DNA from 2 places in the Cryobacterium sp. TS_SC_7 genome. Region 1 is predicted to be linked to the other one. Evidence: predicted binding sites of a transcription regulator. Region 1 holds the regulator's gene; the other holds the start of a gene.

What was found. Region 1 encodes LexA, which represses DNA repair genes until DNA is damaged. Its sites were predicted from a motif close to TCGAACANNTGTTCGA; they were not measured.
Region 2: uvrA (excinuclease ABC subunit UvrA) is a predicted target of LexA. The motif match lies at 3,407-3,422, and genes of this name have one in related genera.

What each region holds. Positions count from the first base shown of each region.
Region 1 is NZ_CM149589.1:3,295,781-3,303,561, forward strand. It holds gene metE (5-methyltetrahydropteroyltriglutamate--homocysteine S-methyltransferase) at 1-1,644, shown strand, start outside; gene lexA (transcriptional repressor LexA) at 1,801-2,502, opposite strand; gene AC0J5J_RS15150 (LysM peptidoglycan-binding domain-containing protein) at 2,786-3,142, shown strand; gene AC0J5J_RS15155 (histidinol-phosphate transaminase) at 3,212-4,300, shown strand; gene hisB (imidazoleglycerol-phosphate dehydratase HisB) at 4,327-4,950, shown strand; gene hisH (imidazole glycerol phosphate synthase subunit HisH) at 4,947-5,579, shown strand; gene priA (bifunctional 1-(5-phosphoribosyl)-5-((5-phosphoribosylamino)methylideneamino)imidazole-4-carboxamide isomerase/phosphoribosylanthranilate isomerase PriA) at 5,635-6,381, shown strand; gene AC0J5J_RS15175 (SseB family protein) at 6,365-7,171, shown strand; gene AC0J5J_RS15180 (ATP-dependent helicase) at 7,325-7,781, shown strand, end outside.
Region 2 is NZ_CM149589.1:717,874-725,654, forward strand. It holds gene uvrC (excinuclease ABC subunit UvrC) at 1-465, opposite strand, end outside; gene uvrA (excinuclease ABC subunit UvrA) at 484-3,351, opposite strand; gene uvrB (excinuclease ABC subunit UvrB) at 3,455-5,518, opposite strand; gene coaE (dephospho-CoA kinase) at 5,529-6,158, opposite strand; gene AC0J5J_RS03355 (hypothetical protein) at 6,286-6,819, opposite strand; gene rpsA (30S ribosomal protein S1) at 6,982-7,781, opposite strand, start outside.

The DNA of each region.
Region 1 (7,781 bases):
GACATCCCGAGAGCGGATGCCCTGACCGCCGTTCACTCCGCGTACACCACGCTCGGGGGCCTTGCCGAGCGCCCCTCCATCTTTGTCGCAGCACCTTACGGCAGCCTCGACGACGCCCTGCCCGTTCTCGCAGCGACCGCGGTGGAAGCCATCGGGCTCGACCTGGTGCGGGGAAAAGTGCCGGCCGTGACGGCCGGGCTGGAGACGACGACGCTGGTTGCCGGCGTCATCGACGGCCACAACATTTGGCGCGGTGACCTAGCGACGGCCTTCGAGACCGTGGCCGGTCTGGAGCGGCTCTCACCCCGGGTCACGGTCTCCACCTCGACGTCGCTGCTGCACGTGCCGCACGACGTCGACGACGAATCGGCGCTGAGCGACGAGTTGAAGAGTTGGCTGGCCTTCGCCGACCAGAAGGTCACCCAGGTGGCCACGATCGCCCGGGGGCTCTCCGAGGGGCGTGCTGCCATCGCCGCCGACCTCGCGGCAGCCTCCGCAGCCCTCGACGCGAGACGGGTCGCGCCCGGCGTGCACGACGGCGCCGTACGCGTGCGCACGGAGGCCCTCACCCCGACCGACTTCACCCGCGTGGACTACGCCGCACGGGTGGCGGCCCAGGAGGCCACCCTGAATCTGCCGTTCCTGCCGACGACCACGATCGGATCGTTCCCGCAGACCGGGGACATCCGTCGGGCCCGGGCGCAATTACTCAAGGGGTCGCTGAGCACCGTTGACTATCGAGACCTGATGCGGGCCGAGATAGCGCGCGTGGTCACGGTGCAGGAAGAAATCGGCCTCGACGTGCTGGTGCACGGCGAGCCGGAGCGCAACGACATGGTGCAGTACTTCGCCGAGAATCTCGACGGGTTCGCCGTCACCGAGAACGGCTGGGTGCAGTCGTACGGCAGCCGGTGCGTGCGCCCCTCGATCCTCTGGGGAGATGTGTCCCGGCCGCAGCCGATCACGGTCGAGTGGTCGGCGTACGCCCAGGGTCTGACGCTCAAACCGGTGAAGGGGATGCTCACCGGCCCGGTGACGATCCTCGCGTGGTCGTTCGTGCGCGATGACCAGCCGCTCGGCGACACGGCCCGGCAGGTGGCCCTGGCGCTCCGCGATGAAATCGCCGACCTCGAGAGAGCGGGAATTCAGATCGTCCAGGTCGACGAGCCCGCACTGCGAGAACTGCTGCCGCTGAAGAAGGAGGACCACGCAGAATACCTCGACTGGTCGGTGGGCTCGTTCCGCCTGGCCACCGCCGGTGCGGCCGAGGCGACGCAGATCCACACGCACCTGTGTTATTCCGAATTCGGCGTCGTCATCGACGCGATCCGTAATCTGGACGCCGACGTGACCAGCATTGAGGCGGCACGGTCGCGCATGGAGGTCGTCGGGGATATCCAGACCTCCGGCTTCGACCACGGGATCGGCCCGGGTGTGTGGGACATCCACTCGCCGCGGGTTCCCAGTGTCGCCGAGCTGACCGACCTGCTCGAGCGGGCCGCCCGGGCCATCCCGTCCGGCCAGATCTGGGTGAACCCGGATTGCGGCCTGAAAACCCGGGGCTATGCCGAGACGGTGCAGTCTCTGCGGAACATGCTCGCCGCCACCCGCGCCGTGCGCACGCGCCTGGCCGTTCCCGCGTAGTCCGCGCCGGCCGCACCCACGCAGAAGGCCGGGCACGACACCGAAAAACGGTGTTCGTGCCCGGCCTCCTGAACCCTGTGGTGACCCGACAAATCAGAGTCTCCACGACGCTGGTCGAGCCTGTCGAGACCGCGAGACCCCGAGCCGTGATCCGGCCTACACCGAGCGCAGCACCGCCACGACCTTGCCGAGAATCTCGGCGTGGTCGCCGACGATCGGTTCGAAGTTCGTGTTGCGGGGGAGCAGCCAGGTGTGTCCGTCGCGCTGGCGGAACACCTTCACGGTGGCCTCGTTGTCGAGCATGGCCGCGACGATCTCGCCGTTCTCCGCGGTCTTCTGCTGCCGAACGACGACCCAGTCACCATCCATGATGGCCGCGTCGATCATGGACTCGCCCGTCACCTTGAGCATGAAGAGATCGCCCTTACCGACGAGCTGGCGGGGGAGCGGGAAGATCTCGTCGATCTGCTGTTCGGCGGTGATCGGAATTCCGGCCGCAATGCGGCCGACGAGCGGCACCATCGCGGCATCACCGACCTGGACCCCGGTGTGGAAACTCTCCGTGCCGGACGTGGCGTCTTCGGGCGACTGCGGAATCTCGATCAGAACTTCGAGGGCGCGGGGACGATTCGGGTCGCGGCGCAGATAACCGCTCAGTTCAAGCTGGTTGAGCTGGTGGGTGACGCTCGACAGGGAGGCGAGCCCGACGGCGTCGCCGATCTCGCGCATGCTCGGCGGATAACCGCGCTGGCTGACCGAGCGCTGGATCACGTCGAGGATGGCGAGCTGTTTCTCGCTCAGGCTCTTGCGCCGTCTGGTGCCGCCCTTGTCGCGGGGACCGCTGGTGTCTTGTGCCACGTTCGTCGCTCCTCGTGTTGAGTGGTGCGCTGGCAGCAGCCGTGACGGCGACCGTTTCACGCGAATGTCGGGGGTGCCTGATTGAGTTTCAAACAGACAATCGAAACTGTATCCATCTCACGCTCAGAAAACAAACATGTATTCGAGTGTGTCGGAAAAATCTTTTCAGAAAGTACCGAATAGGGCTTGATTGTTCGAAATATCGAATATACATTCGGAACATAAGTTCGCATCCGGCTCTCCCGGCCGAGAGCCGGATGCGTCTTCTTACAGGAGGTTGGATATGAGCACTGCACTTGATCTTGGCGCCCCCATCGCGACAGGGCGCAGCCGACTGCGTCTGACCCGGCGCGGTCGCGTTGTTTTCACGGCGCTGGCGGGCCTTCCGCTCGTGGCCGCGGCATTCGTCGTCGTTCTGAACGGCGGACTGGCAGCCGCCGAGAGCTCGACGGTCGGCCGTGTGGCCACGGCCTTCGACTACGTGACCATTCAATCGGGGCAGTCGCTCTGGCAACTCGCCGAGACCATCGCCCCGACGTCCGACCCGCGCGACGTCATCGCCGAGATCGTGAGCCTCAACCAGCTCCCGTCCGACAGCGTGCAGCCCGGACAGAGGCTCGCCCTGCCGAACGAGTTTTGATTCACTCAGTCCTGGTCCAGCGGGCCCTGATTCGGCCGAACCCGTTCGCGCGATACGTCCGCCGGTAATATGGGGGAAGTGACCAGTCTCAGCGACCTGCCCCTCCGCGATAATCTGCGCGGACTCACTCCCTACGGGGCCCCCCAACTGCATGTGCCGGTGGCCCTCAATGTGAATGAGAACACACACGGAATCCCGGACGAGGTGGCGCAGGACATCGTCTCTGCGCTGGCGGTCGCGGTGAAAACCGTCAACCGGTATCCCGATCGGGAATTCACAGAACTGCGCGATTCCCTCGCCCGATACCTCGGCCATGGGCTGACCCGCAAGAACATCTGGGCGGCGAACGGGTCCAACGAGGTGCTGCAGCAGGTGCTTCAGGCCTTCGGTGGTCCCGGGCGGTCCGTGCTCGGGTTTGCACCGACATACTCGATGTACCCGCTGCTCGCCTCCGGAACCGGCACCCGCTGGATCGCCGGCGGGCGCGACGCCGACTTCGAGCTCAGCCCGGCCACGGCCGTCGACTGGGTCAACCGGGTCGCCCCCGACCTCGTCTTCCTCTGCTCGCCGAACAACCCCACCGGCACACCGCTGTCCCTGGACACCATCGCGGCCGTCTACGACGCGACCGACGGTGTCGTCGTCGTCGACGAGGCCTATTACGAGTTCGGCCCGACCGACGCGCCGAGTGCGCTCAGCCTGCTGCCCGGCCGGGAGCGTCTGCTGGTCTCCCGCACCATGAGCAAGGCGTTCGCCTTCGCCGGAGCCCGCGTCGGGTATCTGGCCGCCGACCCGGCCGTGACGGATGCGCTGCGCCTCGTGCGCCTGCCGTACCACCTGTCGGCGCTCACCCAGGCGGCCGCAGTCGCCGCCCTCGCCCACACGCCGGCGATGCTCGCGATGGTCGACGACATCCGCTCCCAGCGCGACCGCATCTCGGCCGAACTGACCTGCCTCGGGTACTCGCCGCTGCGCAGTGCGAGCAACTTCGTGCTGTTCGGCGGGGTCGAAGACCCGCGGGCCACGTTCGAAGCCCTGCTGGCCGACGGCGTCCTCGTGCGGGACGTCGGCATCCCCGGCCACCTGCGAGTCAGCGCCGGCACCGAAGCGGAGACGACCGCCTTCCTCACCGCCATCGAAGCGCTCGGGCAGCCGTGACCGGATCAGGCCAATAAACTAGGCGTATGAGCTTCTCTTCAGCGTCCACTCCGCCCCGTTTCGCCCACCTGCAGCGTGAGACGAGCGAGTCGAGCATCGACCTGTCGCTCAACCTCGACGGCACCGGTGAGTCCGACATTCAGACCTCGGTCCCGTTCTACGACCACCTATTGACCGCGTTCGCGAAACACTCGCTGACCGACCTCACGGTGCGGGCGCGCGGTGACATCGAGATCGACGTGCACCACACCGTCGAAGACGTCGGAATCCTGCTCGGGCAGGCCATCAAGCAGGCCCTCGGGGACAAATCCGGCATCTCCCGGTACGGCGACGCCCTGGTGCCGCTCGACGAGGCGCTCGTGCAGGCCGTCGTCGACATCTCCGGACGCCCGTATCTCGTGCACCAGGGAGAACCGGCGGGTTTCGAATTCCACCTGATCGGAGGCCACTTCACCGGATCGATGGTGCGCCACGTGTTCGAGGCCGTGGCCTTCAACGCCGGCCTCACCGTGCACGTCACGGTGCAGGGCGGTCGCGACCCGCACCACATCGCCGAAGCCGAGTTCAAGGCCTTCGCCCGTGCCTTCCGGCAGGCCAAGGCGCTCGACCCGCTGGTGTCGGGCATCCCGTCCACCAAGGGTGCACTGTGACCAACGTCGTCGTCTTCGACTACGGCACGGGAAACGTGCACTCGGCAGTCAAGGCTCTCGAGCTGGCCGGGGCTGTCGTCACGCTGACCAGCGATCGCCGTGAAGCGCTCGAGGCCGACGGCCTGGTCGTGCCCGGTGTGGGGGCGTTCAGCGCCGTGATGCAGGCGCTGACCGCCGTGCGGGGCGATGAGATCATCGACCGGCGGATCGCGGGCGGACGCCCGGTGCTCGGCATCTGCGTGGGCATGCAGGTCATGTTCGAGCACGGCGTCGAACGCGGAATCGACACGGAAGGCCTCGGCGAATGGCCGGGCACCGTGACCCGGCTGGACGCGCCCGTTCTGCCGCACATGGGCTGGGACACGGTCACGCCGGGGGAAGGGTCAGCCCTCTTCCGCGGCATCGAGCAGGAGCGGTTCTACTTCGTGCACTCCTATGCCGCCCAGGACTGGACCCTCGACGTCATGCCGCCGTTCCCGAAGCCGATCCTCACCTGGTCCGAGCACGGTCGGCCGTTCCTGGCCGCCATCGAGAACGGACCGCTCACAGCCACCCAGTTCCACCCGGAGAAATCCGGTGAGGCCGGCATCCGTCTGCTCAGCAACTGGCTGGGCACCCTCCACGACTAGCTTCCCCTTTCCTGACTGAACCGGTCGCCGCGACCACTCCCAACCGAGGACACCCATGACTGAGAACAACCCTGCCCCCCGTCTCGTTCTGCTGCCCGCCGTCGACGTCGCCGACGGCAAAGCCGTGCGCTTGACCCAGGGTGAGGCCGGTACCGAGACCAACTACGGTGACCCCGTCGACGCGGCCCGGGACTGGGCTCGCCAGGGTGCGGAGTGGATCCACCTCGTCGACCTCGACGCCGCGTTCGGCCGCGGTAACAACACGGATGTCATCCGCACCGTGATCCGGGAGGTCACGGGCGTGAAGATCGAGCTGTCCGGCGGCATCCGCGACGATGCGTCGCTGGACGCTGCGCTGAATGCGGGCGTCAGCCGGATCAACCTCGGCACCGCCGCCCTGGAAGACCCGGAGTGGGCCGCCCAGGTCATCGCCCGGCACGGGGACGCCGTCGCTGTCGGCCTCGACGTGCGCGGAACGACCCTCGCCGCCCGCGGCTGGACCAAGGAGGGCGGCGACCTCTGGCAGGTGCTCGCCCGCCTCGAAGAGGCCGGCTGCTCCCGCTACGTCGTCACCGACGTGACCAAGGACGGCACACTGCAGGGCCCGAACATCGACCTGCTCCGCCAGGTGATGGAGCGCACCGACCGCCCGGTCGTCGCCTCCGGCGGCATCTCCAGCCTCGACGACCTCCGCGCGCTGCGCGAACTGGTGCCGCTCGGCCTCGAGGGTGCCATCGTCGGCAAGGCCCTCTACGCGGGGGCGTTCACCCTGGGCGAGGCGCTGGATGTCGCGGGCGCGTAACCTCGGCTCCACCGGCCTGCCCGGCGGCCCCGGTCCCGGCGGCGGCGATTCCGCGGGGCAGCCGTGGGCCGGGCGCACGTTCTCGCCCAGCCTGCACTCCGACGACGATGGGCTGGCACCGGAGTTCCTGCTCGAGGCGCTGCACCGGTTCCACTCCCGGGAGGCAGGCGAGGAGACGGTCGTCGACGCCCTGCGCACGGCCCGTCTGCTCATCCCCCTGGTCACCGCGCTCGGCGACTCGGGCACCACTGACGCCGGTCTCGTCGTCGACAAGACCCAGGAACTCTCGATCATCACCGTCGCCGGACCCGACGGACGCACGGTGTTGCCGGTGTTCTCCTCCGTTGCCGCGATGTCGGCCTGGAACACGCAGGCTCGTCCCGTGCCGTCCGACGGCATCCGGGTGGCGCTGGCCGCGGCCCAGGACGACACCGACCTGGTCGTGCTCGACCCGACCGCGCCGACCGAGTTCGTCGTGCGCCGGCCCGCCCTGTGGGCCATCGCGCAGTCCCTGCCCTGGACGCCCAGTTACGCCAGCCGGCCCGTCGCGGATGCCTTCGCCGAGTCCGTCGCCACCGAACTGAGCGTGCTCGGAGTGGAGCTGGCCCCGGGCGACCCGGCCGCCCGGCTCGCCGGCCCGGAACTGGTCGTGCGCCTCGAACTCGTGGACGGCCTGACCCGCACCGAACTCGACGCGACCCTTGCCCGGCTCGCCGCCCGCTGGTCGGCGAGCGACCTGATCGCCACGCAGGTCGACTCGCTCACCGTGCAGCTCGTCGCCTCCAAGTAGTCGACCGCATCCCTGCTCCTGACGAATTCGACGGAGATTTTGCCCAAAACGCCCCGTTTGTCGTCAAAATCGCGTGTTTGACTCGAAATCTCCGTCGAATTTGTTCGAGCGGGCGCGGTGGGTGATGTCAGACGTATCGGCGAGGATGGACACATGAACGAGGTTCTGCACCGATTCACACCGGCGACCCGGGCCTGGTTCGCGCAGGCCTTCGCCGCACCCACCGAGGCGCAGCTCGGGGCGTGGGATGCGATCTCCCGCGGCGCCCACGCGCTGGTCGTGGCTCCCACCGGGTCCGGCAAGACGCTCGCCGCGTTCCTCTGGGCCATCGACCGGTTGGCCGCGGATGCTGCGACTACAGCAGCTGCTCCGGCTGCCTCGAAGGTCACGGGTGCTCTGAAGGCCACGAAGGTCACGGATGTCCCGGCACCCCCGCGCACCCGCGTGCTCTACATCTCGCCGCTCAAGGCGCTCGGCGTCGACGTGGAACGCAACCTGCGTGCGCCACTGGTGGGCATCGTCCAGGCTGCCGAGAGACTCGGATTCGCACCTCCTCAGGTGACCGTCGGGGTGCGGTCGGGGGACACCCCGGCCGCCGAGCGCCGCAGCC
Region 2 (7,781 bases), 750 kb from region 1:
GGTGCGGATGGGAAAGGCCTTGAGCATGAGCTCGATGGTCTCGTAGACGGCCCAGACCTTGGGGTACGGCCCGAAATACCGGGCGCCGCGGATGCCGGTGGTGCGGGTGACGAGGGCACGCGGCGCCTCGTCGGCGAGGGTCACGGCGAGGTAGGGGTAGGACTTGTCGTCCTTGAACTTCACGTTGAACGGCGGGTCGAACTCGTTGATCCAGGTCCACTCCAGCTGGAGCGCCTCGACCTCGGTACCGACGACCGTCCACTCGACCGACGTGGCCGTCGTGACCATACGCCGGGTACGCTCGTGCAGGCTGTTCAGCGGGGCGAAGTAGTTCGCCAGCCGGGCCCGCAGGTTGTTGGCCTTGCCGACGTAGAGCACCCGGCCGGTTTCGTCACGAAACCGGTACACTCCGGGACTCGTGGGGATCTCGCCCGTCTTGGGGCGGTAGCTCAGCGGCTCGGACATGATGGTTTAACGGCGCGGTCAGTGCGCCGCCAGGATCTCCTTCAGGAACATGCCGGTGTGGCTCTTCTTCACGGTGGCGACGTGCTCGGGCGTGCCGGTGGCCAGCACGCGACCGCCACCGGAGCCACCCTCGGGGCCGAGATCGATCACCCAGTCGGCGGACTTGATCACGTCGAGGTTGTGCTCGATCACGATCACCGTGTTGCCCTTGTCGACGAGGCTGTTCAGCACGAGCAGCAGTTTGCGCACATCTTCGAAGTGCAGGCCGGTCGTCGGCTCGTCGAGCACGTAGACGCTGCGGCCGTTGGAACGGCGCTGCAGTTCGGTGGCGAGTTTGACGCGCTGCGCCTCGCCGCCGGACAGGGTCGTGGCACTTTGGCCGAGCCGAACGTAGCCGAGGCCGACCTCGACGAGGGTGTTCAGGAACCGGTGAATGGAGGAGATGGCCTCGAAGAACTCGGCGGCCTCGCTGATGGGCATGTCCAGCACCTCGGCGATGCTCTTGCCCTTGTAGTGGACGGTCAGGGTGTCGCGGTTGTAACGCGCTCCCCCGCAGACCTCGCAGGCGACGTAGACGTCGGGCAGGAAGTTCATCTCGATCTTGATCGTGCCGTCGCCGGAGCAGGCTTCGCAGCGCCCGCCCTTGACGTTGAAACTGAACCGGCCGGGCAGGTAGCCGCGCGCCTTGGCCTCGATCGTCTCGGAGAACAGGGTTCGGATCTTGTCGAAGACGCCGGTGTAGGTGGCCGGGTTGGAGCGCGGGGTGCGACCGATCGGGGCCTGATCGACGTGGATCACCTTGTCGAGCTGGTCGAGCCCGGTGACGCGGGTGTGCCGGCCGGGGAGTTTGCGGGCGCCGTTGAGCCGGTTGGCGAGCACCCGGTACAGGATGTCGTTGACGAGTGACGATTTGCCGGATCCGCTGACGCCGGTCACGGCCGTGAACGTGCCGAGCGGGAAGCTGACCGACACCTTCTTGAGGTTGTTGGCTTCCGCCCCGATGACCGAGATCTCGCGGGCTGGGTCGATCGCGCGCCGGGTGGCCGGGGTCGGGATCGACTTGCGGCCGGCCAGATAGTCGCCGGTGAGAGACTCCGTGTTGGTGAGCAGGTCGGCGTACGAGCCGGAGTGCACCACGTGGCCCCCATTGACGCCGGCCCCCGGACCGATGTCGACGACCCAGTCGGCCATCTTGATGGTGTCCTCATCGTGTTCGACCACGATCAGGGTGTTGCCCAGGTCGCGCAGGGCGACGAGGGTCTCAATCAGCCGCCGGTTGTCACGCTGGTGCAAGCCGATGCTCGGTTCGTCGAGCACGTACAGCACGCCGGTCAGCCCCGAGCCGATCTGGGTGGCCAAACGGATGCGCTGCGCCTCGCCGCCGGACAGGGTCGCCGCGGCCCGCGCCAGGTTGAGGTAGTTGAGGCCGACGCGGATCAGGAAGTCCAGGCGCGCCTTGATCTCGCGCAACACCTGCGCGGCGATGACGGCCTCCCGGTCGGTCAGCTCGAGCTTGTTCATGAAACCGCGGGCGTCGGTGAGGCTGAGGTTGCACACATCCGCGATGCTGGACCCGTGCACCAGCACCGCGAGGACCTCGGGCTTGAGACGGGTGCCCGAGCAGACCGGGCAGTCCACCTCGCGAAGGTATTCGCCCCACCGGGCGCGCTGGGTGTCGGACTCGGCCTGCAGGTACTGGCGTTCGATGTAGGGCACGACGCCCTCGAAGCCGGAGGTGTAACTCATCTCCCGGCCGTACCGGTTCTTCCACTTCACCTTGACCTCGAAGTTGTCGCCGCGCAGCACGGCGTCCTGCACTTCGGAGGGCAGTTCGCCCCACGGGGTGTCGAGGGAGAAGTCCAGGTCGCGGGCGAGCCCGTCGAGAAGCTTCTCGTAGTACTGGAACAGGCCCTTGCCCTGGGTGGTCCACGGCAGCACGACGCCATCCGCGATGCTCAGTTCCGGGTCGCCGAGCAGCAGTTCCGCGTCGACGGACATGCGGGTGCCGAGCCCGGAGCACTCCGGGCACGCGCCGAAGGGCGCGTTGAAGGAGAACGTGCGCGGCTCGATCTCGGTCAGCTGAACCGGGTGGTTGTTGGGGCAGGAGAGCTTCTCCGAGTAGCTCTGCCAGGCCTCGTCGCCCTCCTGGTCGACGTAGTTGATCTGCACGACGCCGTCGGTCAGCTTGAGGGCCGTCTCGAGCGAGTCGGTCAGCCGGCTGAGCAGGTCGGGGCCCGCGACCAGGCGGTCGATGACCACGGAGATATCGTGCTTGAGCTGCTTCTTCAAAACGGGCGGCTCGTTGAGCTGGATCTGGTTGCCGTCCACAATGGCACGCGAATACCCGCTCGCCGCCAACTCCTTGAACAGGTCGACGAACTCGCCCTTCTTCTGGGTCACCACCGGGCTGAGCACCTGGTAGCGGATGCCCTCGCCCAGTTCCATCAGCTGGTCGGCGATCTGCTGCACCGTCTGAGCCTGGATGATCTCCCCGCACACCGCGCAGTGCGGTACGCCGATGCGCGCCCAGAGCAGGCGCATGTAGTCGTAGACCTCGGTGATGGTACCCACGGTCGAGCGCGGATTGCGGTTGGTCGACCTCTGGTCGATGGAGACGGCGGGGCTCAATCCCTCGATGAAGTCCACGTCGGGCCGGTCCACCTGGCCGAGGAATTGGCGGGCATACGCGGACAGGGACTCGACGTAGCGCCGTTGCCCCTCCGCGAAGATCGTGTCGAACGCAAGCGAGGACTTGCCCGAACCGGACAACCCCGTGAATACGACGAGGGAATCGCGCGGGATCTCGAGGTCGACGTTGTGCAGGTTATGCACGCGCGCGCCGCGGACGCTGAGTTTTGAGCCGGTCTCTATCTGGGAAATTGACACCATCCGAGTCTATGCAGTGCCACCGACCCGAACCCTCCAAACCGGCACGCCCTGAGCGAACACATGTTCGAGGTTCACTGGTTGTTTCGGGTTCAGGTCGGGATCAGATGTGCCCGGCCTTCTCCATCTGGCGCAGCTCCCGCTTCAACTCGGACACCTCGTCGCGAAGCCGGGCGGCGAGCTCGAACTTGAGCTCCCCCGCTGCCTCGAGCATCTGGCCGTTGAGGTCGGCGATGATCGATTCCAGGTCGTTCGCGCCGTTTGCCGCCAGCCCCTGCCGCCGCGGCGTCGGTGCGACGCCCTTACGCCGCGCGTCACGGCCGGCCAGTAACTCGGCGGTGTCGGCCTCTTCGCGGGCGAGCACCTCGGTGATGTCCGCGATGCGTTTCCGGAGCGGGGTCGGGTCGATCCCGTGCAGGGTGTTGTAGGCCACCTGCTTCTCGCGGCGGCGGTCGGTCTCGTCGATCGCGCGCTCCATCGAGGCCGTGAGCCGGTCGGCGTACATGTGCACCTCGCCGGAGACGTTGCGGGCCGCGCGACCGATGGTCTGGATCAGGGACGTCGCCGAACGGAGGAAACCCTCCTTGTCGGCGTCGAGGATGGCCACCAGGGACACCTCGGGCAGGTCCAGCCCCTCCCGCAGCAGGTTGATGCCCACGAGCACGTCGTAGACGCCGGCCCGCAATTCGGTGAGGAGTTCGACGCGGCGGAGGGTGTCGACATCCGAATGGAGGTAGCGCACGCGCACGCCGGCCTCGGTGAGGAAGTCGGTGAGCTCTTCCGCCATCTTCTTGGTGAGGGTGGTGACCAGCACGCGTTCGTTGCGCTCGACGCGCTTGTGGATCTCCTCGAGGAGGTCGTCGATCTGGCCCTTGCTGGGCTTCACGATGATCTGCGGGTCGATCAGACCGGTGGGGCGGATGATCTGCTCCACGATGCCGTCGGCGATCCCCATCTCGTATTTGCCGGGCGTAGCGGACAGGTAGACGGTCTGCCCGACCCGGCCCTTGAACTCGGAGAACTTGAGCGGCCGGTTGTCCAGGGCGCTGGGCAGCCGGAATCCGTGGTCGACGAGCGTGCGCTTACGGGACGAGTCGCCCTCGTACATGGCGCCGATCTGAGGCACCGTGACGTGGGACTCGTCGATGACCATCAGGAAGTCATCCGGGAAGTAGTCGAGCAGGCAGTGCGGCGCCTCCCCCGGTTGGCGAGCATCGATGTGACGGGAGTAGTTCTCGATGCCGGAGCAGAAGCCGATCTGCTCCATCATCTCCAGGTCGAAGTTCGTGCGCATCCGCAGACGCTGGGCCTCGAGCAGTTTGCCCTCGCGTTCGAGCTGCACAAGCCGCTCGTCGAGCTCTTCCTGGATGGTGCCCATCGCCCGTTGCATGACGTCGGTACTGGCCACGTAGTGCGATCCGGGGAACACGGCGACGGAGTCGAGTTTCTTCACGATGTCGCCGGTGAGCGGATGCAGACTGTAGAGCGCCTCGATCTCGTCGCCGAACATCTCGATGCGGATGGCGAGTTCTTCGTACATCGGGATGATCTCGATGGTGTCGCCGCGCACCCGGAAGTGACCGCGGGAGAAGTCGATGTCGTTGCGCTGGTACTGCATGGCCACGAACTTGCGGATCAGCCAGTCCCGGTTGACCTGCTGGCCCACCTGCAGGGCGACCATGGCCTCGAGGTACCCCTCGGGTGTGCCGAGGCCGTAGATGCAGGAGACGGTGGAGACCACGATGACGTCACGCCGACTGAGAAGAGAGTTCGTGGTGGAGTGCCGCAGCCGCTCGACCTCCGCGTTGATCGAGGAGTCCTTCTCGATGAAGGTGTCGGTCTGGGGCACGTAGGCCTCGGGCTGGTAGTAGTCGTAGTACGACACGAAGTACTCGACGGCGTTGTTGGGCATCAGTTCACGGAATTCGTTCACGAGCTGAGCCGCGAGGGTCTTGTTGTGGGCCAGCACCAGGGTGGGGCGCTGCACCTGCTCGATCAGCCAGGCGGTGGTCGCGGACTTGCCCGTTCCGGTGGCGCCGAGCAACACGATATCGGTCTCGCCGGCGTTGATCCGGCCGGCCAGCTCGGCGATGGCGGTGGGCTGGTCACCGCTGGGTGTGTACTCGCTCACCACCTCGAACGGATTGACAGAGCGCGTGGGTTCCATAGGCTCCAGTCTACGGAGCGCCTCTGACACTGCGCTGCTCGCGCTGTGCGTTCACCCGGTCCCACAGCAGGTCGACCTGTTCCTGGGTCTGCGGGAGGGTGCCCCCCGTGTCGATGACGACGTCCGCGACCTGGAGACGCTCGGTGTCGCTGGCTTGCGAGCGGATTCTGCGTTCCGCCTCGCCGGCGTCCATTCCCCGCAACTCCACCATGCGGCGCACCCGGGTCTGTTCGTCGGCCTGGGTGACCACGACGAGGTCGAACGGATGGTCGACGCCGGCTTCCACGAGGAGGGGGACGTCGTAGACGACGATCGCGTTCGGGTCCTCCTCTTCCGCGGCGTGGATCAACGCGTTCGAGAGCGCCCGCACCTCCGGGTGCACAATGGCGTTGAGACGCTCCCGGGCGTGGGGGTCGCGGAACACGATCGCGCCCAGTGCCGGCCGGTTCAAGCTGCCGTCGGGCAACAGGACCGAGTCACCGAAGGCATCCGCGATCTTCACCAGCCCCGGCGTGCCGGGTTCCACGGCCACTCGGGCCAGGTGGTCCGCGTCGATGTGCACCGCGCCGCGCCGCACGAGCCGTCGGGCGACGGTGCTTTTTCCGGATGCGATCCCGCCGGTCAGTCCAATCAGATACACGCAGCAATGCTAACGGGCCGGGTGCGGCTTCACGACGTGTCCGCACATGTCGCCCGTGCGGACAACTGTTGCCCGCACACCGGCGACAGTTGTCCGCACGGGCAACAGTTGCAACGGGGCGAGGGAGTCAGCGGCCGGGATTGCCCGTGCAATCGACTGTTTCCGGGGTGAGTAGCCCCTCGTTGTAGGCCGAGTCCCGGGCTACGATCCGCCCGCCGAAACCCAGAACGCAGCCGAGCGCCCCCGGCGTGGAGCTCGTCGCCGTGAACGTCCAGGGTCCACCGCTGACGTCCGCGACGCAGGCGTAGGCGAGAACGGTGGCAACCGGCCCGAAGACGGTCACACTTCGAGTGGGAGTGCCGCCGGACTGCGTGAACGCCGTGTAGGTGACGGCCACCGGCGTCGTGGCGTCGTCGGAAAGCACCGTGTAGCTCGTGGCCGGAAGCTCGGTATCCGCGCTGGTGCAATCGCCCGGCCGGGCGGACGCAGACGGTGCGGGTGCGGGCGTCGGTGACGGCGACGGGGAGCTTGTCGGCGACCCGCTCGGGGTGACCTGCGGTGCCGCGGACGATGCCTGCGTTGTCGACGGGCCGGCCCCTGCGCACCCGCCCAGGAGCAGCACGATCGCAAGTGGCGCAAGGAGCAGATGCAGGCGAGTCATTTTCGCATTCTACGATCCAGCGGGTCCTCGGCAATCCCCGACCCTCGCACCCCGGGGCAACCGACCTTGTCCACGCAGAAAGGCCGGTCCCGAGGGACCGGCCTTTCGTTGTGCGGTGGAGCCAGTTACTAGGTGGAGCCAGTTACTAGGTGGAGCCAGTTACTAGTTGGAGCTGGAGAGCTTCTCGCGCAGTGCTGCGAGGGCCTCGTCGTCCGCGAGGGTGCCGGCGCCGGCCGTCTCGCTCGAGAAGGTGTTGCCTGCGGCGGACGGGACATCGCCGACGGCGGTGATCTCGTCGTTCGCGGAAGCAACCTGCTTCTTGTGGGCTTCCCAGCGAGCCTGGGCTGCAGCGTAGTCCTGCTCCCACTTCTCGCGCTGGGTTTCGAAGCCTTCGCGCCACTCGTTGGTCTCCGGGTCGAAGCCCTCGGGGTACTTGTAGTTGCCCTGGTCGTCGTACTCGGTGAGCATTCCGTAGAGTGCCGGGTCGAACTCGGTGCCCTCGGGGTCGACACCATCGTTGGCCTGCTTGAGGCTCAGCGAGATGCGGCGACGCTCGAGATCGATGTCGATGACCTTGACGAAGACCTCGTCGCCGACCGCAACGACCTGCTCGGCGAGCTCGACGTGCTTGCCGGAGAGCTCGGAGATGTGGACGAGTCCCTCGATGCCCTCGGCAACGCGAACGAACGCGCCGAACGGAACGAGCTTGGTGACCTTACCCGGTGCAACCTGGCCGATGGCGTGGGTGCGGGCGAAGACCTGCCACGGGTCTTCCTGCGTGGCCTTGAGGGAGAGCGACACGCGCTCGCGCTCGAGGTCGACCTCGAGGATCTCGACGGTGACTTCCTGGCCAACCTCGACGACCTCGCTGGCGTGCTCGATGTGCTTCCAGCTGAGTTCGGAGACGTGAACCAGACCGTCAACGCCACCCAGGTCGACGAACGCACCGAAGTTGACGATCG